Regions from separate parts of the Chroococcidiopsis sp. TS-821 genome, predicted to be linked through region 2. Evidence: riboswitches for the same ligand, from Rfam matches in the RefSeq annotation. Region 2 holds a riboswitch; the other holds the start of a gene.

Region 1 (12,158 bases), on a different contig from region 2:
ACAATCGTGGCGGTAGTAACGGTAAGTTCTCGCGAGGACGTTATTAAGTAAGAGCGAGCGAGGGGCTAGTGGTTAGTGATGGGTGGCTAGTGAATAGTTACTAGTTTCGAGAAATTTCTTAACTCCTCTGCTTTCCTGCTTCCTCTGCTCTATAACTGACCTCTAAGCTATGTTTAAGCTGTACTTTTAGATCGACCTAAAGCCGCATTACAATTAGATTAGTTGTATTCAGAAAGGAGCAATAATGACCCAAGTGGTTCTAGGAGAAAATGAAGGTATTGATTCAGCTTTGCGGCGATTTAAGCGCCAAGTTTCAAAAGCTGGCATTCTCGCAGATGTGAAATATCATCGGCATTTTGAAACACCGCAAGAAAAGCGCAAGCGTAAAGCAGTTGCAGCGCGGCGGAAGAGACGTTTTAGATAAGATGTTTTGTTACCAGTTGTGCTTGATCTCGTTGAGTTCGGCAAGCCACTGGAAGAACATCAAAAGAATTCATGAATGTAAGTGAAAAGAGTGGACTTTGCGATTGCAAAGTCTGCTTTTGCTTTTGTTGAGTCAGTTAGAAATCTTGAGTTGCAACTAAATCAACTGTATTGTAGCGATTCATTGCTTTTTCGACTCCCTGCTTTAAACACAGTTCAACACACTCAACGACTAAGGGTAAAAGTTTAGTGACAACTTGATTTTCTGAGGGAGAGAATCGCCCTAAAACGTGCGAAATCGTATTACCGTTATCAGCAACTTTTTGTGGCTTACCAATGCCAATCCGCAGACGGGGAAAATTTTGCGTACCAAGGTGCGCGATCGCGCTTTTCATGCCATTATGTCCTCCCGCCGAACCGGATAAACGCAACCGGATTTTTCCGACAGGTAAATCCATATCATCGTAAATCACTAAGATTGACTCAGGAGGCAGTTTAAACCAATCAGTAACCGCACGAATTGCCTGTCCTGAATTATTCATGTAAGTCAAGGGCTTAAGTAAGCGAATTTTTTCATGATTTGGGCTGACGCCTTCGCCAAATTCTCCCTGAAACTTACGATTTTCTGATAGGGGTATTTTCCAGGAACGTGCTAAAGCATCTACCGCCGCAAAGCCGATGTTATGTCGAGTTTGTTCGTATTTCGGTTCTGGATTTCCCAATCCGACAATCAGTTGCGGAATAACCACTGATTGTGGAGTCGCTTTGGTCATGACTAGCTTGTTTCTCTTTGACTCAGATCCCAAGCTTAACTTTGTGGCGACGAAGTTGTATTGTTTTCTGAAGCTTCAGCCGCTGCGATTTGCTTGGGTTCCAATTGTGCGGTTGTCTGAACTGCTTGTTCAATTTGTTCAGCTTCGCGCTTGAATTCCTGCTCAAATTCTTTAGAAGCCTCTTGAAAACTGCGGACTGCTTTTCCCATACTGCGACCGATCTCTGGTAGTTTCTTAGGACCAAAGATTAACAGCGCCACAATCATGATGACAGCCATTTCTGGTAAACCGATTCCAAAAATATTCACGCTTTTGTTCTCCTTGAGTCACTAACTACCTATTCTCCAGTATAAAACTTCATAAAAAAACCCGGTCGAACCGGGATAAATCATTGCTTCCCGCTTGATGAGAAGCGGAATTAACCGCCCATGTTTGTCCAATCTGGAGAAATGTCTGGTCTTTCAAAGAGTAGAGAAGAGTTGTAGATTTGCAGAATAATCAGCAAGAATACAAAAAATAACAACATAAATACTGCCATAAGTGGCGTCGTTCCCCACCCACGGGTCACTTTACCATATTCAGAATTCAAGGGTTTGAGAATATCTCCCAACCAAGTCCGTTGTGCCATGAGTCACCTTAAGATTCGTTACAACAGCATTTTTTAATCTTCTGTAATATTCTATAGGAATAGGACTCATAATTTTAATCTAGCCCATGGAACCCGCAACAGTTCTTAGCATTTCTCTTGCCGCCATTGTTATCGCGATTACAGCATTGTCGATCTATACCTCATTTGGTCCTCCTTCTAAGGAGTTGAGCGATCCTTTTGAAGACCATGAGGATTAAGACTTTGGCGTAAAGTACAAAAAGCTATTGTGGTGAATCTGACTTTGCTACGATAGCTTTTTCACCGTAAAAGAAGAAATTTTCCAAGGCGCAACGTTGTAAGTTGGCGATCGCGCAGTAGATGTTGTTTGCTCTAATAAATCAACCGTTTCGGCGATCGCTAAATCTAAGCCACTCTTGAAATCCAACTGTGCCGATTCTCCGTGACATTCATAACAACGCAAAATCCATCGCTGTGAATTGTCTTCGGACTGCTTGAATGCCATCACAATCAAGTTGTCTGCTGATAAATCAAGAAAACAGCCTACTGGCGGTAAGTTTTGCGAAACGCGATCGCCTTGTGACACTAACATCACCTGTAGCGGGTAGTTTAGCTCGTATCCGCGTCGTACTGTTTGGGCTTGTTGCCAACTACCTTGATGCGGATAAATCGCGTACGTGAATTGATGATTTCCGCGATCTGCGTCTGGGTTAGGCCATTCTGCACCGCGTAATAAAGTCAGGCGTAATTGATGAGGTTGGCTATCGTAGCCGTATTTGCAATCATTGAGCAAACTCACGCCATAATCATCTGTACTCAAATCTGCCCAGTGTAACGCTGGTACTTCCCATTTAGCTTGTTCTGCTGGTGTTTTAGGTTGAGTAGGACGTTGAATCGCGCCGCAAGGAATTTCATACGTTGCATAGTCAGTTTCAAAGTTGAACGGAAAAGCTGCTTTTACCAAAACATGACGCGCTCGCCAGTGAACATGAGTCTCTATTTTTAATAGCGGTAAATCGGCTTGTAATACATAATCTTGACAAAATTCTGATTCTCCGAGTTGACGCACAACGCGAATGCGACTTTGAATGATTCCGCGTTCTAACCACTGAATTGATTTGAGTTGCGCTGGTGGTAAGGGATATTGTGCGTAGTTTGGGTCAATGTTCCATGCATCCCAATATTGACCACTATCGGTAAATCCTTGTAGTTGATTACCTCCGTCGGAATGCAAGATTTCGCGATCGCACGTCTTATCAACAAGACTCTTTAAATTTCCATTTTCACAATCCACAATGACCCGTAAAAATTCATTTTCTAGCGTCCACTCTTCAGATTTTTTTCTGTTGTCAGAGTAATACTCAACACCTGATATAATTTTTGTATTATTGCCATTTTCTTGCTCATTTTTTGTTGTATTATTTAATACATCGGTAACATTAGCTAGCGATCTAGGTGCTACCAACCAAAAAACACGATAGCCTGTAGCAGGAATATTTTTAGCACTAAATAATAGAGTTTTGGGGGCAAGAATTTGGCTAGGTAGCTGATTTCCATCTAAGTCGCAAACGCCCCAACCTTGTGCGTCGGGTAATGTCACGCTCACAACTTCAGAACGTTGCCAGTTGAGCGAATTAAAGACAACCAAGGGTTGAGCGTCAGGATAGGGGGGTGGCGGTAATTTAATTTGAGATGCGATCGCACAAAGTGATTGCTGGGTGATTTCGGTTGTAACTTGTTCAACTGCTTCCCAAGTTGGGTTAACCTCGGCGTAGACTTCCGGAATGGAAGAACCAGGGAGAATATCGTGAAATTGGTTAAATAAAACTTTCTTCCAAGCCGCTTCTAGTTGAGCTTGGGGGTAAGTCATGTTAGCAGTGATATTAGCTAGTGCGGCAAACAACTCTGCTTGATACAAAAATCTTTCACAACGGCGATTCCAGCGCTTTTGATCGGCATGAGTAGTGTAACAACCGCGATGAAATTCGAGATAGAGTTCATCTTGCCAAACAGGGAACGCGGGGTGAGTTGCATTTTCTGCGATTTGCTGGAGATACTTTTGGGCTGTCGCGAATTGCAGTTGCGGGAAGAAAGCGGAATTTTGCCACCTTTGAGCGACTTCTAACATATCGCGAGTCGGACCACCACCATGGTCGCCAACTCCAGGAAGCCAGAGTGAAGCTTTGAAACTTGTTTGCTGTTCCCAATTGCAGGCATAAGTTGCCATTTTGATTGGGTCAATACCTTCACCAATCGGGGCAGACATGAGACTTAGTATTGCACTTCCATCCAGCGATCGCCACCAAAAAGCACCATAGGGAAACTTGGTTGTATCGTTCCACAGTAACTTTTGCGTGACAAAATACTCGATTCCGGCTTGCTGGAGAAACTGCGGTAACGTAGCGCAAAAACCAAAACTATCGGGTAGCCAAGCTACGGTAGACATCGCGCCAAATTTAGCTAAAACATAGCGTTGACCGTACAATAGCTGACGGACAATCGATTCGCCACTAATTAAATTAAGTTCAGGTTCTACCCACAATCCGCCTACTATTTCCCAGCGCCCAGCATTTACTTGTTGTTGAATTGCAGCGAATAAATCAGGACGATGTTCTTCGATCCAGGCATAAAGCGCAGGCGTAGAATGACAAAATATCAGTTCGGGAAAATCTTGTTGGAGATTGAGAACTGAAGTAAACGTACGTTGTGCGGCTTCCCAGGTATCGCTAATTGCCCACAACCAAGCTAAATCTAGGTGTGCGTGACCGAGAAGTTGAATTTGGCGTTGCTTAATCTCGCGTGCTAAATATTGCACTGAGGAACGAATTGCGAGGAGCGATTCTGTAAATGCGTGCTTGTTGGGTAGAATTGACCAATCAATTTGTGCAAGCGCTGTCGCGAGGATTGATAATTTTTCAGGATCGAAGGTTTCTAAATATAGCTGTAAAACCGCGAATTCATCTGCAATAAAGCCTGGTTCCGGATAGGCGGTGTCGGTGGATTCATAAATGCAAAGCGATCGCACTAAAGCTCCAGCATCGTGTTTAGGACTTACCAAGCGTAAACTCACTGTGATTTCTTCGCCTGGCGTTGCTGCTGAACTTAGTAATACGCGCGTTGAACAATCAAATAAATCGCCTTCTTGGACAAGTTGACCGTTAACATAGATTTGTGCAGCTTCCGCCCACCAAGTAAGCGCTAAGCGCAAACTTAAATCTGCAATTGGATACCCTGATAAATCGTTGGGAATGACAAATTTTTGGGTTAACCACAGTACTTTTTGCCCCGCTGACCAAGCAATGTGTTCTCTTGCATTAAGTTTTACTTCAGTTTGCGATTCATCTAAAATTCGCCAACGTGGTTGAACATTGACTTGAGTACAAAGACGAAGTCTCTCAATAGTAGAGGAGATTAAGTTGCTATAAGTTTGAGGTACTGTGGAGGTCATGTTTTCGATAAAATCAGATTGTTACATGAGTAAGTAACAATTAACGTAACAAGAAGACTGGTCACTGATAATTGGTAATTGGAAAAAATACTTATTACCCATTACCCATTACCCATTACCCAACCCTAATCCCTAATTATGGCTTCGGCTTCTGGTCGCTATCAAAGCAAACTCTTCAATTTTATTCACCAGCAATCGCGGCGGTTTACAGAACAATGCGATCGCGCTTTTCGCCAAATTCAATTTGCTACCAGTTGGATAGCACCAGCCGTCTTGTATCCTTTCTACGTTTTATTTCAATCAACGCGGAAGCTTAAATTTGCTCAAAAGCCAGCGTCACCACAACTACAAGTACCTCAACAAGATTCTTCCCCGCCAGCAACTCCCAGCGCTGACACGCCGATTCAGCAAGTGTTGCAGCTATTTGAAACACCTACTGAAGAGCTTGAGGTACCCCAGCACGATGAGCAACCCCAATCAAATATCCTCGCTTGGTTTTTACCACAAAGTCTCATTCATCTAGTTAAACAGACTAAAGAGTTATTCCAACCCCGCCAAGCTACAAGCGCTTCACCTGTAGAGTGGATACCTATTGCTGCAAAATTGAAGAACAACCGACGAGTCATTCGCGCAATTGCGACTGAACTTGCCAACCGCAATTTAGTCTTAGTGACAACAGAAAATGAGGTTCTTGATGTTTTTACACCGCAACAGCAGGAACAACTACAAGCAAAGATTGAGGGAGAAGTCGCAACCTACTGGCGCTGTCAACGTTTAGCGCATGCTTCCCAGACGCTAGGACAAATGAGCGGTGAGACAGATTCAGGTAATTTACTGACTCCAGCAAAATCACCGCTAACATTGCTAGATCGCGTTCTTGCTGAAATCGAATCGCATTCTTTCGCAATCACTCAACATTGGCAAAACAAGTTAAATAGCACAACTATACTGGCGAATACAGTAAACCAAAACAATATTGAATCTGAAAATTCTAAAAATCAAACTCTCCAAATTCAAGCATTAATTTGGGCAGCAATTGATTTCTTTTTTGGAAGTAGCGGTAACACAATAGGAAAAGATACATCAGCAACAAAATCTTTGCAATTCTCTAGAAAGACGCAACCCAAAAGAATACCCTATCGCCCTGTATCTCAATTACCTGCTGTTTCCTTACCAACGATAGAAGATCCTTGGTTATCGCTGAGTGACCTATTTGGAGAAGTAGAAGCCCAAGCCCAAGCAACAGCATCGACACAAATACCAAATAAAGCGCTTCCTGAAAATAAAACAAGTGATTCCCTGCGCAAGAAATTAATTAATGGTTGGCAAAGATTCAAGCCAAAAATTAATGCAGTTACTGCATTAGTTAAAGTAAGACGAACCAAGGCGATCGCTTCTGTCACTTCTGAACCACCGCCACAACCGCATCCCGCCCAAATTAATCCTACTTCTGAGTGGATCGACGTTAATGCGATCGCTGTAGGTTATGTCAAGCATCCTTTAGAGCAAGTCCTCGAATGGCTAGACCATGCGATGCTGTGGCTAGAAAAATTATTATTCAAATTCTGGCAGTGGTTAAAGCGATTCGACATCAGAAAGAGGGATCAGAGACTAGGAAAATCTTCTTGATGTAAGCTCAGGAATGAAGTAATGAATGCGCGAAAAGGACGGGCTTACTTAACATATAGAGAGACATGGTGACGGCGTAACTGGGAATTAATATTAATTGGTGCTTCCCATTACCAATTACCAGCTTTGGAATTATATTTATTTTTCCCCACTTACTAAATTTAGCTATCTACTGTAATCACTGGAATCGGACTCATTTCTAAGACCGCTTGAGACACAGAACCAAGAACGACTTCTTCCCAAACGCGGTGTCCGCGTTTACCAATAACAACATCTGTGACTTGACGCGCTTGCGCAACTTGCACGATCGCCTCTGGAACTGCACCCGACTGCGTGAGAAACTCATAGCGAATATCTGCCAGGACTTGATTAGCTTTGCTTTTTAGTTCGTCTACAGCGCGTTTGTCTCCCAAGTTATCAACGTACAACACAATCACTTCACCGTTGCTACGTCGTGCTAAATCAGCCGCTTTGCGGAGGACTTGAATTGCCAGTGGGGAAGTATCTACTGCTGCTAGAAACACAGGACGACCTGTAACTGCAACTTTGGTAGGATCGACTTCTCCTTTTTCTAAGAGTTTGGGAGCAAATACTTGCGTCGCCCATGCACCAATGGGAGCCGTTGTCAAGATCGAGAGCGCGGCGATCGCCAAAATAATTTCGCCACCTTCAATTCCTGCGGCTAAAGGTAATGCACCAATTGCGGCTTGTACTGTCGCCTTTGCCATATTTCCTGGAAGCAAGAAGACTTTTTCTTTCCAAGTCCAGTTGCTACCTAACGTGGAGAGATACCAACCAATTCCACGACCAATAACTAAACCGACTGCTAAAAGTAACAACCCAGGTAGTAGGACATTTCCTAATACCTGAAGCTGAATAGTTGCTCCTAGTAATACAAATAAGACAATCTCTGCTATTGTCCACAATACGTCAAATCCACCACGAATCAACCGCGCTAGGGGTGCATCAAATTCAATTAAAAAGAACCCCATCGCCATGACAGCCAGATAACCAGAATAGTAGGGAAAGACTTCTGTGAAAATTACAAGTAATAGTGCTGCACCTGCTGCAATAATCATGTCCTGAACAATATTGCGCGTCCAGTTTTGCTTAACTAACACAAGTACCAATAAGCGCGCAAAGACAAAACCTGCAACTAATCCCAAAACAATTTCTAGAACTATCTGAAACGGTAAAAGTTGTACAGGAGATAATGTAATTCCGAAAAGTGTTACTAGTTCCCCTTCCTGCTGTCCTAAGAAGTTAAGTAATAAGCTAAACACCAATAAAAGTAAAACATCAGATAGCGCACTTCCAGTCAAAATTGCATCGGGAATACCTTTAGCAACTCCCCAACCCAAACTCTTGAGTCGCAACATTCCTGGTACAATTACCGCAGGCGATTCGGCTCCGACAACACAGCCTAACAGTAAGCCAGTCAAAAAATCAAAGTTAAACACAAGCATCGACAAGAAAGCAACAACGACTGCTTCGGTTGACGCAGGGAGAAACCCTAATCGTAATGCTACAGTTCCTTGTTGTGCTAGCTTTTCTCGGTCTAACCCTAGTCCTGCCTTCATCAAGATAATCGTGACTGCAACTAATCGCAACTCATCAGCTGCACCTAAAACCTCAGGACTAATAAAATCTGCGAATTGCGGACCAATTGCAATTCCGACTAGGATCATACCAATGAGGGGCGGCGCTCCTAATCGTTGGGCAAGTTGACCTGCAAAAAAGCCCATGAATAAAATCCACAGCGCACTAGCTAACACTTCTTTCTCCTTCAAAAATCACTATGATTATGATGATGTTGCCAAAAGGAGTAACAGAAGCGTTAACAGCAACGGTCCTACCTTCTGGCAAGCCAGAATAGTAGGAGCCATCAGCCTTATCTAATAGGCGGTTATGGTGAGCTCCATCACCCAGTTCAAAAGCAAGAATAACACAATTTTGTTCGCACTTTACCTAAAACGGCGATCGCACCTCAGAACCTGAGAAAGGATCGGTACCGCCAACCCAGTTGAAATCACTGATTCTCAAAGTCAGCGAACCTAACTCGAGTGCTGGATTATAGCGGAGGACAACGCCATAAGTACGGCGACTGTATTCGAGAGTATAGTCGGTACTAAGTTCTTGACCTGTATCGACATTAATCGAAGTCTGCACGCCCAAGCGAAACGGTCCATAAATTTGCTGCGAGATTCCGGCGGAGAGAATTCGCGTATCCGCAGCGCGATCGAATAAAAACGGTGACGCTCCGCTTAAAATACGTTGAGAGTAGGCAAGGTTAAACCCAGTATAGTCTAAAAATGGTCGCGAAAAATTACCGAACTGCCCTTGGATGCCAATAGTTCCGGTTAATAAAGTTTGTTGGTCGCCACTTGTATAAAAACTCGCATCGCCGCGCACTCCAGCGTACAGTTGTACGTAGGGAACGATGGGTGTGGGGGTATAACGCAATCCTTGCGTTGCAGTTGCGGGTAAAGCATTTCCTTGCCAAAGTAAGAATCCGCGACTGAGTGCTGCACTACCTTGCAAGCGCCCCAGAGAGATCCGATTATTATCGCGGATTGGTTCGAGTAAATCAATGCGATCGCTATCGGCGGTAATGTATTGCGCTCCTGCTTGATAGCTGAGATTGAATCCGGTGTCTCCTAGGGGAATGACTGGCGAAGTTACAATTCCACCGATACTACTACGTACTGTTTGATAACCTAAGGAACCGTTGTACAAGCGATCGCGATAACTATACTCTACTGTTAAGCCATGCGGTCTTTCGAGAAGATTGACGGGGGTTCGCAGCCGCAAACTCGCGCGTAAGTTGTCTGCAATATCTGTCAACCCTGGAAGTACTGCTAAGCCTGTTAGTGTTGTCTGCGGTCCTAAAGTTGCTTCTAAGCCACCCCTGATGCCAAATAAATCGGGGCTAAAAATGTTACCGCCACTTTCGGTTATTGCTTGTTGCACAAAAACTTGTGGCGTGACACTAACGCGCACTGCTTCACTGTCAATCACATCGAAACTGCGTTCAACGTACAATCCCCCGCGATCCTCGCTATCGTAACCCAAGTTGACTAATCCTGGAGTTACTTGCCGTTGGCGGCGGTCAATCACTTGTTCGTTGCGCGGAATTGGGATGGATAAACCTTGGTCAAAAACTAAGCGCTGTCCTGTTGTTCTGATGCGATCGCGCGTGGGTGTCTCGCGTGTCAAGGTTAATGTATCCGCGCGTAGTTCCAACTCTGGCGGCGAAAACGGATCGTTGGTGATGCGGACATTCGTTGCTTGCCAACCTTGAGGATCGAAGTCAATTGTGTCGGCTTCGACGCGCAGGCGGCGGATTTGTCCTCCTTGTGGTACAGACCCTGTACCAATGGTAATACCACCAGGACTTGTGACTTGTTGTAGCGGTTGATTAGCAGTGATGCGATCGCTGAGTGGTTGTGGTGCGATTCCTCCAGCGGTGACATCTGTAGGTATCGGTGTAAAATCTGTCCCTGCGGTAGGAATGAAAACTTCCCCACTTGCATTCAGCACATTTCCTGTATCTTGAACAAGGTTGTAGGTGAAGCGATCGCCGCGTATCACTTGTTGTCCGCGTGTTAGTGCCACATTTCCTTCGCCAACACCGATCAGATTTTCCAAGTTTACCTGAAGGCGATCTGCATCTAACACTGTGCCATCGTACCGCAGCAAAACATCACCCTCTGCTGTGACAATTTGCCGTTGTGCGTCGTACTCTTGATAATTTGAATTTAACTCGATGATGCGATCGCGTCCTGCTGGTGCAGGTTGACTTGGCGGCGTCTGTACTGGTGCTGCTGGCTCCGGCGCACTAAAATCTAGTGTTCTTATACTACTATCACTATTTTCTTGTGCTTGAGCAATCGTTTCGCTGGCAATTTTTTTTAACTTCGCAATCGTGCGATCGCGAAGTTCAACGTCACTAACTTGCAACGGTGGAATAGGGCTAGAGGAAGTTTGTGGCGCGGTATTATTTTGCTCAACTTGATAGCCAATCGAAACAGCTTCGCCCAAAAGTGTAGCGTCTTTAGCTGCGGCTAATTGCGATCGCGCCGATGATGTTGATGAAATTGCCGTAGACGACAAATGCACAACATGATGCGATTCAGGGGGCGGTGCTGCGTGAGTCATATTTCAGTCAAAATAGGCAAACAGACAGCCCAGTGCATAACCTCAAGCGCACTTTTAACCCTTCAGCATTAAACAAATTTCACTGAACTTGTGCCTTTTGGTCTACGGCATCTTGCCTGTGGTTATTCGAGATCCCGACGACCAGGGTTACGTGCTGGGTCATTGGACAAAAAGCCAAAGACGAATAAGCCAACGAAGAAGGTAACAACTATATATACAACAACTTTAAGCGTCAACATAAAAGTATCTCCAACTCTGAGAAGCTAAAGGAAACTGCGATGCGCAGATAGTCCTTTTCATCATACCCAAATGTTGTCGCTTTTTTGGTTGATATTGTTTGACTGCCTGCAAACTTTGACGTGAGTTTGATGTTAAGGTTTCACTAGAATGGCAATCGCCGCAGTCATACTTAAATTAAAGTATTCATCGTTGCCACCTTGCGGCAGAAGTAGTTAAACAATTTTTCGATAACCGATTCGATAACCGAACACAAATCTGCCATCTTATGCAACCAATCTACACATTCAACGTCTCTCCAGCTTTGCCGCCTCATTTAGAAAAATTGCGGCAGCTTGCCTACAATCTTTACTGGGACTGGAACACCGAAGCTAAAGACTTGTTCCGCCGCTTAGATCTCGATCTGTGGGAATCGAGTCACCACAATCCTGTATTGATGCTAGGAACAATTAGTCAAACACGGCTGCAAGAAGTTGTGGAAGACGAAGGCTTTCTCGCACAAATGGATCGAGCCGCGCGCCAGTTAGAAGAATATTTGCAAGAAGCCACGTGGTATGAACGAAATCGCCCGCAGAAATCCGAGTGTTACGCGTATTTTTCTGCAGAATTTGGCTTAGTTGATTGCTTACCTATCTATTCTGGAGGTTTAGGCGTTTTAGCAGGCGACCACCTCAAATCAGCTAGCGATTTAGGATTGCCACTCGTAGGAGTTGGCTTACTGTACCAGCAAGGCTACTTTGCGCAGTATCTTAACCCTGACGGTTGGCAACAAGAACGTTATCCGATCAATGATTTTTATAATATGCCGCTGCATTTAGAGCGTAATCCTGATGGGTCAGAGTTGCGCATTGCGGTTCCTTATCCTGGGCGTACTGTTTATGCG
Region 2 (12,158 bases):
AAAATGCCGGACACTGGTTTCCTGGAACGAAAGCAAATCGTTGCACCGAATGCGGTGATTGTCTTTCGCGTTGTCCAGAACAGCTTGATATTCCGACTTTACTCTACGATACTCATAGCAGACTTAATGGACGTGAAGGACGGCGATTGTGGGACTAATGGAGGGGTCAGAGGTGATACAAGTTACTTGCGCAGACGGTAAATGCGATCGCGGTGTCTGAATTAATACACAATCATCCATTTCGAGCATCTGAATATCACTTAACAGAATATCAGCCCAATTGTCGCGCGCAAACACTTCGATAAGTTTTTTGCCGATATCACGGCGCGGACACTAATTCCATACTTGTCAACGAGTACCTTAATTCTTTGCAACGATCGCATTCATACAGTAGTAGATTCCAAAAACTTGCTGCACGCGGTTAGCGTCACTCAAGACGTACCCAATTCCGTATTCGCGATTAGCTGATTTAACTGCTGCTAGCCGTTAAAGTTACAATTCGCTCTATGTTTGTAAAGATGCTTTGTGAGTTGCTCTCACCCACTTTCGCCACTTTTAACATTGCTTTGCTGACAACTAGTTTTGAATACAAAAAGTCCTCGCTAGACGACTAATGCTAACGAGGGAAAGATTTATGTATTTATTATTACAATTACTGCGTGCTAGATCGCGTAAGAATGCAAAACTAAACGTTGACTCCAACAGGACAAGCGACGTTTGTTCCACCTAAACCGCAATAACCATTAGGGTTTTTTGCTAAATACTGTTGATGATAGCCTTCCGCAAAGTAGAACTCTGGAGCTTCCAAAATTTCTGTTGTAATCGTCTTATAACCCGCAGCACTCAGTGCTTGTTGATAAGCGGCTTTTGTCGCTTCGGCTAATTTTTTTTGTGCTTCGGAGTAAACATAAATCCCAGAGCGGTATTGCGTACCCACATCATTGCCTTGACGCATTCCTTGCGTAGGATCGTGGTTTTCCCAAAAGATTTTCAACAGTTGCTCGTAACTTACCACTTTAGGGTCAAACACAACGCGTACAACTTCGTTGTGTCCTGTCATTCCACTACACACTTCTTGATAAGTAGGATTGGGTGTAAAGCCACCTGCGTAACCTACTGCTGTGACAAAAACTCCCTCTTGCTGCCAGAATTTGCGCTCTGCCCCCCAGAAGCAGCCCATACCAAACATGGCAATTTCCATGCCTTCAGGATACGGAGGTTGCAAAGGATTGCCGTTAACATAGTGGCGTTCAGGAACTGGCATTTTTTCAGCACGTCCTGGTAAGGCTTCTTCAGGCTTAGGTAGCGTTAATTTTTTGCCTAATCCAAACAGCATAAGTCATTTGTGAAAAACATCTTTATATTACTTAATATAACGCAATTAGCAGGCAATCAACTATCTGCGTTCATAGTTTATAGGTGGGTAATTTCTACATTATATTTAGTGTTATTGTCCCTTCTTTTGGAACATTTATATAGACACTTTGTAGCGATCGCGCGCTACTCGGCGATACACCTGTAGCCTAAATTGTGTTATTTCGTGTAGCTTGATAAAACCTTAATTTAGATAGCTAAATTTATCCCATTCATCAAATTTTAATGAAACATATTTAAATACGCGGTCGCATTTATACCACTTCTAACAAAAATCACCTAAAGCCAAGATAAATTAAAGAATACAAAAATATCAAGTAAAATCAGAGATGGAATAGTGTTATTCAACATAAACCAAAGGTTGGCTTAAATTATTCCAGATGAAACCTTGGGTAGGGGAAAACTAGTAGTGATATAGAATTACTTCTAATATTGCTTTGTCTTGCCACATAACTTACCCATTAAAGTTTTAGTATTGTATTGTTATCAATTAACAGTGGTTTGCCATCGGGGGAAATTGCGCCAAATTTGGCAAAGTACTGTTGCGCAGAAACAGGGAAATCAGAAAATTCAAATAGTGCATCTCCAGCAGCGATATCTGCCCAGAAATAGCGCAGATGAGGAGCAAGTTTTTCGGCTTCGACTTGCGGTAAGTTCAAAGGCGGCTGAGTCAATAGCTTAAGCATAAACGGAAAACTGCGATCGCCAATCCATTGGCGCGATATTTCTTGCAATTGCGGAATATCTGGCAAAGCTTCGACACGATGCGATTCAATTTTTAAGCGATTTTGACCGGTATCGTCTTGATAAAATTGCAAGATGCGATAAGGATGAGGATAGCTGACGAGCGAACCCGTTGTGATTTCATAAATATTTTGCCACTGCGCAATATCCTGAACGTGCAAATGTCCAGTAAAAATCAACTGTACGCCAAATTTTTGGAGTAGCTGCAGCAAATCCGGTGCATTTTCTAACATATACCGCCGACCGAGTTGATGGTGTGATTGATGCGGTATGTGTTCGATAACATTATGATGTACCATGACAAACACAACATCTTCTGCACTTTGGGCAAGAACGCGCTGTAACCAATTCATTTGCTCGTCATCCACGCGCCCGACGATTTGCCCTTGTGCATTGAAATAGTTGGAATTTAAGCTGATGAGTCTTAGCCCAGGTAACACTTGAGTAGTGTAGTAAAGTTGCTGCGAATTTTCGTAACCAAACTTGCGATAATACTGCGGAAAATCACTAGCGGCGATCGCCTTTTTGCCTGGAATTGCTGTCTCAAAGTCGTGATTGCCAGGAATTACATAAACTGGAAAAGGCAACTTTGCCAAACGTTGTTGTAACCACGCATGATTATCTGGTTCGCCATCCTGGGTTAAATCGCCTGGTAGTAAAACAAAATCAAGTTGTTGTTGTTCTAAATGCTCAAATACAAGCTCTAATGCAGGAATACTCACTTCCACCATATGAAATCGACTCGGATGACTCCAGACAGTGTGTGGAAGGGCGACGTGTAAGTCACTAACTACGGCAAAGCGAAAATTTAAGCTCATAGTGCAAATTGGTTGTAGCCGTTGATGAATTCAGTAAGCCTAATTAAGAAATAGATACTCTTGATAACGATCGACTCAAAAATTAATTGTAATTTTTAGGAGGACAAACATTGGCACCTGTGCGCGTACGTCAACACGTCAATCCATTATCGCAGAAGTATCAAACACCCGTTCAACCTTTAGATTGGGAAAAAGTGTATGCAAAGGTTACTCAACCGTTGCACCTAGATATTGGTTGTGGTAGAGGGCGATTTTTACTGGAAATGGCAGCCAACGACCCACACTGGAATTTTTTAGGGCTAGAAATTCGCGAACCGCTTGTCGTCGAAGCAAATCAATGGCGCGATAAATTAGGGCTATCAAATTTGCATTATTTGTTCTGTAATGTCAACAATTCGCTGGCACCACTTTTAAGTAATTTAGCCCCCAATACACTACAACGAGTCACAATTCAATTTCCCGATCCTTGGTTTAAAAATCGTCACGCTAAACGGCGCGTCGTGCAACCAGAGTTAGTCACAGAGTTGGCAAAACACTTGGCTGCGGGTGGTATTGTCTTTTTACAATCAGATATCGAATCAATTGCTGTAGAAATGTGCGATCGCTTTGCTGCACATCCTGCTTTTCATCGCCAAGCAACGCAATGGTTAGCCGAAAATCCCCTACCAATTCAAACTGAAAGAGAAAAATCAACGCTGTCACGCGGACAACCTGTGTATCGGGCAGTGTTTATTAGGGGTGAGGAGTGAGTACATCATGGATCTTGACACCTAGACCCATGTAGGAAACCACATTCGCAAACGATAACTTTCAGGAGTTAAGGGTAAACCAAGGTAAATGGGCATCCAAAAGACAAATGCTGCCAGAATCAGGAAAATGATTGTCACTGCGATGCTTCTCAACAGTAATGAATAACTTTGTAACCAGCGCGTCACCAACCAAGCGATCGCCAGTCCCGCAAAAACGGAAGCTCCCATGTAGTGATAGATAAAAGTACAGCGGGTTACTCTTACCCAAGGCAATAGATTTGCTAACCAGTTGAACGCCAGGTACAGCGCAATCCAAGTCTCGGCAGGTGACGCGCGGTAGAGTAAACGATTAGTATTGTTCGTTACCCAACTGATGAAACGTCTGAGCAGTCTCCAAAGCAAAGTGAAAATTCCTACTGTGGATAACCACCATAAAACCGGATTCCCCATCGCGTGAACGTCATAAATCACGCGGGCGTAGCTTGCCGGTAGTGGCGGTCCTACAATTGATATAGGTGCAGTTGTTGACTGCGCAACGTAGTAAAAGTAGGCTACAGGTCTAATCATAAACAGCCAACTGAACCAAGAAGAACAGTAAGGATGAACATCCGCACCGCTACCAATGTTTTGATGGTAAGACAATATTTTCTGCTGTACTTCCCAAAAGTTTGGCGATGGATTCAGTTGTAAGTGCGGAATCCATTGAATGCTATAAAAAGCAACGGGAATAACACCTAAATAAAAGACAACTTGCCAAAGATTGATTTGTGTAAGGTTGACTAAAGGCGCAGGCACATCATTGTGGTAAGAGGTGTAGCGTTGTGGTAGTAGCCTATTTAACCACGCTGCTGCCCAGATAGCATATGCTCCCAATAAAAACCATAAACCATTCCACTTGACTGATACAGTTGCGCCAAAAGCAATTCCTGCAAGCGTTAGCCAAATCGGGCGTTGTCTTTTATGCTGTATGGCAAGTAGAAAACACAACTGTCCTAACAGCCCGAAAAGCACTAGATAAATATTGTTTAGTGCATAACGCGACTCGACTAAAAACAAGCCATCAGCAGCAGCGAACAGAGCTGCAATGAAAGCATAGGTGCGATTGTAGCTTATTTGGTACGCGATGCCAGCGATGACGAGGGGAATAAAAGAACCCGTAAGCGCGTTTAGCCAGCGATAACTCCACGTAGAGCGCAACGAACCTGTCAGGCTATTTACTGTATCTTGTCCAATAGGAAGATGACTGCCAATCCACATTCCGATCGCAATGATGTATTTGCTCAAAGGTGGATGTCCGTCAAAAAAGGGCGTGCGAGTCAAATAATTGTTGGCGAAAATAGCGTAGTAAACTTCATCAAAGACTAAGGTATTAAATCGACCTAGTTGCCAAAACCGCAGCCCAAGCGACACTAGAAAGACTGCTAACATTCCTAGCCAAAACCACGGCGATCGCTGGAGAGATTTTTTTGCAAATGACATAGAACGACGCTTTTGAGCTCACAGCATCTTAATATTTTGCCTAAAGGCGTTACTTATGGTACTGAAAATTAGCGCATTTAATGGAGTCTATCGCAGATGTTATCCGTTGAGCGTTCGCCTTGCAGAAAACTTGATAATAAGTTGCAATAAGTATAAAGTGATTTTTAGCGATCGTCTTGCATGATGATGGTACAGAGAAAACAATACAGGCTCTGTATCGTTGAAGTGACAAATATTGTTGTTGATTAACTTACGAACTCGAAACTGTTTGTAGTTGATTATCTGTACTACTACAACGCTTTGTTGGTGCCAAACTGCAAAAAATGACTGTAAAAGCTACCTCGCCAAATCGACTCGCAACTCGCCGCCTCACACTTGCTTACGACAAAGCAGCAATTATCAAAAACTTAGATTTGGCAATACCAAAAGGGAAAATAACTGCATTAGTGGGTGCGAACGGTTGTGGTAAATCGACGCTCTTACGCGGTTTAGCAAGATTACTCAAACCAAAATCAGGAGCCGTCTATCTCGATGCAGTAGATGTATTCAAGTTATCTACCAAAGAGGTTGCCAAGCAATTAGGTATTCTCTCGCAATCACCCGTTGCACCAGAAGGCTTAACCGTGCGGGATTTAGTAGCTTGCGGGCGGTATCCTTATCAAAGTTGGTTGCAGCAGTGGTCGCCAGAAGATGAACGGTTGGTAGAATTGGCGCTGAGTATCACGGGAATGACTCAATTTGCCGAGCGCGAACTTGATACGCTATCGGGTGGACAGCGACAACGCGCCTGGATTGCCATGGCACTAGCCCAAGATACAGAAATTTTGCTGTTGGATGAACCAACGACTTTTTTGGACTTGGCGCACCAAATTGAAGTATTAGACTTGTTGCAAGAGTTAAATCATACGCAGGGTAGAACTTTGGTGATGGTACTGCACGATCTCAATCAAGCTTGTCGCTATGCAGATTATTTGGTGGCGTTGAAAGAAGGAGGAATTTACGCGCATGGAACTCCTAAAGACGTAATGACAGAGGAAGTTGTGCGCGAGGTGTTTGGCTTAGATTCGCGGATTATTGTCGATCCGGTTGCGGGAACGCCGATGTGTATTCCGTTAAGTCGCAAGGTAAGAGATGCGATCGCTTAGTGTAAAATCTAGAAAGTCAGTCCCAACTAAAATCTTCAGTGCTATAACATATCTTATTGGTAATGGAGCTTGCCAAAACCGCCACTAGTGAGAACATAGAGAATAATTTGTTTTCAGATAAGGCTGATAGCTCCTACTTTTCCAAATCGCTTCATTGGAAAGAAGGAGTTGTACAAACAACACAGTCTTTCTGTGATGGCGAATCACGGTTAATCTACTTCTTAGGAATAATGTGTGGTTGTCCTTCTTGATTCGCTGGCTGCAACTCAGGCTCTGATTCTAACTCAGAACGATCCTTTGCTCAGTACAGCGATCGCGATCAGTTTAGGAGCTATTCCCGGTGCCTTAAGCCGATATTACCTAATGCTTTACTTAGTACAGCGCTGGGGAAATAATTTCCCCTATGGCACGCTGGCGATTAATCTATCTGGTGCATTGCTGATGGGCTTTTTTACAACATTATTCATCGAGCAAGTCATCACTTCATCAAAGCTGCAACTGCTCATTACTACAGGATTTCTTGGCTCTTACACGACATTTTCTACATATGCGCTTGATACTTCAATTTTGTGGCACAGCGGCAATCGCGTTAAAGCATTTTTCTACTGGGCTGGAAGCGTGGTACTTGGTGGAATTTGTCTGGCGATCGGAATTAGTTTAGCGCAAATGGTGAGGTAGCTGAAAATGAATGACCGACGACAAGGGCGAGTATTGCACTTAGCTTCAATTGTACGAGTGCCTATAGCGATCAGTCTAGGGGCGATCGCCGGAGCTTTGAGCCGTTACTATATGACATTGGGCTTAACGCAATGGTTGGGAACGACTTTTCCGTTCGGTACGTTTTTTGTTAATTTATGCGGTGCTTTGATGATGGGCTTTTTCACAACTTTGTCTGTGGAACAAAGTTTCATTTCACCCGATTTGCGGCTGATTGTTGCGGTAGGGTTTATCGGGTCGTACACGACGTTTTCTACTTACGAACTGGATGCAGAACAACTCTTGCTAGCTAGGCATTGGAACATGACCTTACTGTATTGGATCAGTACTGCGTTATTAGGAGTATTATGCTTAGAACTCGGCAGCTATTTGGCACGTAGGTTGTTTTAAGATTACGAAGAACTACATAAAAAAGGAGGTGTTGTTTGCGTGTCGCAGCTACTAGGAAGTTGTGGGAGTTTGGCTTAGCCATCTTAGGATTGATGATTGTATTGTTGGTTGGCGGGTATGGTAAAGCACTTTTGCCAACAGCAACGGAGATTCTTTGGGATACCTATGGAGTTCCTCACGTGTTTGCTCGAGATGCGCGGGATGCGTTTCAGGCTTTTGGGTGGGCGCAGATGCAAAGTCATGGCGATTTGTTGCTACGGCTTTACGGACAAGCACGGGGACGGGCGGCGGAGTATTGGGGAGAGGATTATTTAGATTCAGACCGCTGGGTGTTGACAATGGGCGTACCCGATCGCGCGCGTCGTTGGTATCAGTTACAAAGTCCGGCTTTTCAAAGTTATCTTGAAGCATTCGCGGCGGGAATTAATGCGTATGCGCAGGAACATCCCGACTTGATTGATGATGATGTTGAGGTGGTGTTACCTGTTAAGCCGGAAGATGTGTTAGCGCACTTACAACGCGTGCTGTATTTTACATTTGTTGTCAATCCGGCGCGAGTTAGAGGGGTGGAAAAACACGCTTCAGGATCTAATGCGTGGGCGATCGCCCCTTCGCGTTCGGCAAATGGTCATGCTATGCTACTTGCCAATCCACATTTGTTGTGGTCAGAGCAGTTTTTGTGGTACGAAGCGCAGATCCAGGCTCCTGAAGTAGATATTTACGGCGCGACGCTTGTCGGGTTTCCTGGGCTAGCGATCGCATTTAACAATCATCTGGGATGGACGTACACCGTTAACACGCACGACGGTTGGGATGCGTACGAATTGCAGCTGCAAGATGGTGGCTATCTGTTTGATGGCAAGGTACAGGCGTTTGAAACGGAAAATCTAACGCTAAGAGTGAAGCAACCTGATGGTAGCGCGCGATCGCAACCGCTTGTAGTACGACGTTCAATTCACGGACCTGTCATATCACAACAAGATAACAAAGCATTGGCGTTACGCGTTGTCGGGTTAGATCAACCAGGCGTACTAGAACAATGGTGGGATATGGCGCGGGCAAAAAATCTTGCGCAGTTTGAAACGGCATTGCAACGCTTGCAATTACCCATGTTTACCGTGATGTATGCTGACCGTGCAGGTCATATTATGCATCTGTTTAATGGTCAAGTTCCAATTCGGCGTGCAGGAGACTACAAGTATTGGTCGGGTGTCATTCCTGGTGACACCTCAAAGACATTATGGACAAAATATCATCCTTATCATGATTTACCGCGAGTCATCGATCCGGCAAGTGGTTGGTTACAAAACGCCAACGATCCACCATGGACGACAACGTTTCCCCAAGCATTAGATCCGGCGAATTTTCCCGCATATATGGCACCGCAATTCATGCATTTTCGGGCGCAGCGATCCGCACGGATGCTCGAGGAAGATCCGCAAATTTCTTTTGAGGAGATGGTGCAATACAAGCACTCCACACGCATGGAGCTGGGCGATCGCCTAGTTGCTGATGTAATTGCGGCGGCGCGTCAATATGGTAATGAATTAGCACGTCAAGCGGCGGATGTTCTAGAAGCTTGGGATCGGCAAACCGAAGCAGATAGTAGAGGCGCAGTGTTGTTTGCGGCGTGGACACAAGAAGTCAAATTTCCCGAAGTGTTTGCAACTCCTTGGCAAGCTGATTCTCCTCTAACTACACCCCACGGACTCGTCAATCCGCAAAGTGCAGTTAAAGCGTTAGAAACGGCTGCTGGTAAAGTGAGACAAGCGTACGGTGCATTGAATGTTCGTTGGGGAGACGTTTTTCGCTTAGAGTACGGAAAGCAAAAGTTACCTGGTAATGGCGGTTTTGACGATTTGGGCGTGTTTCGCACAGTTTGGTTTGCGCCCCAAAAAGACGGTACTTTTACATCAATTGGTGGCGATTCGTATGTTGCAGCGATTGAATTTTCCAATCCGATTCGAGCAATGACGCTCAACAGCTATGGTAATTCAACGCAACCCAATTCGCGGCATAACGGCGATCAATTATCGTTGTTTGCGCAAAAGCAATTACGTCCAGTGTGGCGATCGCGTCAAGAAATTCAAGCACATTTGGAAGAACGCAAGGTATTCACAGCAGGGGTCAGGACTCAGCGTTAAACTCTATCTTGACCGACGACAACCTTGCCAAACTTCAGATAAATATAGGATGCATAGCTTGATCAAACAGCAAGTATCCGATTCTCGGCTGAAAATTCAACATTAAAAACGCTTTTGCAGTTGATTACAAGTTTTATTTCTCTAACCAAGAAAACTGATACTGCCTTAAGTGCCAATTTTTTCCTGCTACAGCTAACGCCCCCACATATCTAGCATCAGGAATAATTTCTCGCAGTGTCCAAAGCTGAACTTCAGATTCATCCCAAGCAGTGTATAGTAACTTTGCGGGTTCTCCTGGAATGCATGAAACATCAAATTTGTCTAGTGGTAGTGATAAACCTTTACCTGTTGCTTTGATAAAGGCTTCTTTGCGCGTCCAACAGGTGAAAAATGCGGTTGTTTGTAAATTTGGAGGAAGCGATCGCAGTACTGCTACTTCGGTTGGTGAAAAGAATTTCGCTGCAATTTCTTGACAAGGAAAATCATTGCGCATGAATTCTAGATCGACTCCGACATTGCTATTTTGCGTAACTGCAATTAAGGCGAGTTCCTGCGAATGCGACAAGTTAAAGCGTAAAGGTTCTGCATCGGCGACAACAACACTTGGTTTACCGTAGGCGTTGTAGCTAAAGTTAATTTCGCTGGGGTGAATTTGAAGATAGTTTGCAAGTATTTGTCGCAGTACTCCACGACCAACAATAAAGCGATCGCGATGTAATTGTAAATAAAAACGTTCGGCTCGCTGCTGTTCTGTAGCGCATAAAGTAGAAAAAAGGTGATGCACGATCGTTGCATCGACATCTAAAGCCACGCGCCATACATGAACTTCGTCACCGGATAATGCGATATCTACCGGTGGATTCACCCATAAATCAGCAGTATTCATGCAATATCATGCTTTGCTATTACCTATCTGCAAAGATTTTTCAATACTACGTAATAGCAAATTTTCCGCAGAATGTAAAAAGAAATGATCTCCAGGAAGCATTTCCACAGAAAAGGTTGCATTTGTTTGTTGTCCCCAAGCTTCTAGTTCAGTCAAATTAACTTCTGGATCTTGTAACCCACCAAAAGCTGTAATTGGACAATTTAGTGGCGATTCTTCGGTATAGACATACGTTTCAACGACTGCAAAGTCTGCACGTATTATTGGAGATAGTAATTCCATCAATTCAGCGTTGTTTAGTACCACTTCCGGCGTACCATTAAGGTGACGCAGTTTGGCGAGAAACTCTGGTTCTGGTAAAGTGTGGATAAATGGTGCTTCAGAAGAAATTTGCGGGGCGCGACGACCAGAAACAAATAAATGTATCGGTTCTATTCCGTAGTTTTTGCGTAAGAATCGCGTTAGTTCAAAGCTAACAATCGCTCCCATACTATGACCAAAAAATGCAAAAGGTTTATTTAAGTGCGGTAGAATACTGGCAGTGATCGCCTGAACGAGTGGTTCTATCTGCGTGAATGGTGGCAATTTTCTTTGCGTTCCTCGCCCTGGAAGTTCAATCGCACAAACTTCGAGACCGGGTAAGTTGCGTTTCCAAGAACGAAAGCTGATTGTCCCTCCGCCAGCATAAGGAAAGCAAAACAGCCGAATATTGGCAGAAGGATGAGATTGGAGATAGATAATCATTAATTGGTAATTCTTAATTCGTAGTTCGTAATTGTTTATTAAACTTATGCTGTTTAATAGCGAGCTGTTTTCGCAGTTATGTTTTTGTCTACTTAATTATTCTTCTCGGCTTCTGCTACCATCAACATTGTTTTTAACACCGAGTCAGGATTCAAACTAATTGAATCAATACCTTGTTCAACTAAAAACTGAGCAAATTCAGGATAGTCGCTAGGTGCTTGTCCGCAAATACCAATTTTGCGATTGTATTTTTTTGCAGCGGCGATCGCCATTTTTACCATCCGCTTAACACCTTCGCTACGTTCGTCAAATAACCGTGCAACAAGTGCAGAATCGCGGTCAATTCCTAAAGTCAACTGCGTTAAATCATTAGAACCAATCGAAAATCCATCAAAAATTTCAGCAAATTCTTCTGCCATAATAATATTATTCGGTAACTCGCACATTACATAAACTTGCAAGCCATTTTCACCTTGCTTCAAACCATTTTTTGCCATTTCTGCGAGTACCATTCGCCCTTCATCAGGAGTGCGACAAAAAGGAATCATGGGAATAACGTTTATTAACCCCATATCCTCACGGACGCGTAAAATTGCTTGACACTCTAAAGCAAAACCGTCACGATATCCTTCATCGTAGTATCTAGCAGCACCCCGCCACCCTAACATAGGGTTTTCTTCCTCAGGTTCAAATTGTTTTCCCCCTAAAAGATTTGCATATTCATTACTCTTAAAATCTGACATCCGCACAATCACAGGTTTTGGATAAAAAGCCGCAGCAATTCTGCCAACACCTTGCGCTAATTTATCGACAAAATATTGTGGTTTATCGTCGTATAATGCTGTTAATTCAGCAATTTTGACTTTAACAAATTGATCTAATTGGTCGTATTTTAATAAAGCTAGCGGGTGAACTTGAATATGGTTAGCAATAATAAATTCAAATCGCGCTAATCCTACCCCATCATT

Evidence for each region. Region 2 has a riboswitch for fluoride ahead of crcB (fluoride efflux transporter CrcB). Riboswitches for the same ligand answer to the same signal wherever they lie in the genome.
Region 1: linked by a shared signal. The riboswitch ahead of B1A85_RS09415 (sodium:proton antiporter) and the one ahead of crcB (fluoride efflux transporter CrcB) in region 2 are both predicted to bind fluoride.

Annotation. Positions count from the first base shown of each region.
Region 1 covers NZ_MVDI01000002.1:387,658-399,815, reverse strand. Annotated here, with positions in the region: gene B1A85_RS09455 (RNA-binding protein) at 1-47, shown strand, start outside; gene rpsU (30S ribosomal protein S21) at 245-424, shown strand; gene pth (aminoacyl-tRNA hydrolase) at 561-1,196, opposite strand; gene B1A85_RS09440 (TatA/E family twin arginine-targeting protein translocase) at 1,232-1,504, opposite strand; gene psbH (photosystem II reaction center phosphoprotein PsbH) at 1,615-1,824, opposite strand; gene psbN (photosystem II reaction center protein PsbN) at 1,911-2,042, shown strand; gene B1A85_RS09425 (alpha-mannosidase) at 2,090-5,251, opposite strand; gene B1A85_RS09420 (hypothetical protein) at 5,390-6,880, shown strand; gene B1A85_RS09415 (sodium:proton antiporter) at 7,042-8,655, opposite strand; fluoride riboswitch at 8,750-8,815, opposite strand; gene B1A85_RS09410 (DUF3769 domain-containing protein) at 8,849-11,038, opposite strand; gene B1A85_RS09405 (photosystem II reaction center protein I) at 11,161-11,277, opposite strand; gene glgP (alpha-glucan family phosphorylase) at 11,544-12,158, shown strand, end outside.
Region 2 covers NZ_MVDI01000001.1:1,261,014-1,273,171, reverse strand. Annotated here, with positions in the region: gene B1A85_RS05795 (aldo/keto reductase) at 1-158, shown strand, start outside; gene msrA (peptide-methionine (S)-S-oxide reductase MsrA) at 686-1,336, opposite strand; gene B1A85_RS05785 (metallophosphoesterase) at 1,836-2,936, opposite strand; gene trmB (tRNA (guanosine(46)-N7)-methyltransferase TrmB) at 3,047-3,685, shown strand; gene B1A85_RS05775 (dolichyl-phosphate-mannose--protein mannosyltransferase) at 3,707-5,164, opposite strand; gene B1A85_RS05770 (ABC transporter ATP-binding protein) at 5,488-6,309, shown strand; fluoride riboswitch at 6,359-6,452, shown strand; gene crcB (fluoride efflux transporter CrcB) at 6,544-6,987, shown strand; gene crcB (fluoride efflux transporter CrcB) at 6,994-7,416, shown strand; gene B1A85_RS05755 (acylase) at 7,509-9,560, shown strand; gene B1A85_RS05750 (4'-phosphopantetheinyl transferase superfamily protein) at 9,694-10,446, opposite strand; gene B1A85_RS05745 (thioesterase II family protein) at 10,453-11,190, opposite strand; gene ppsA (phosphoenolpyruvate synthase) at 11,283-12,158, opposite strand, start outside.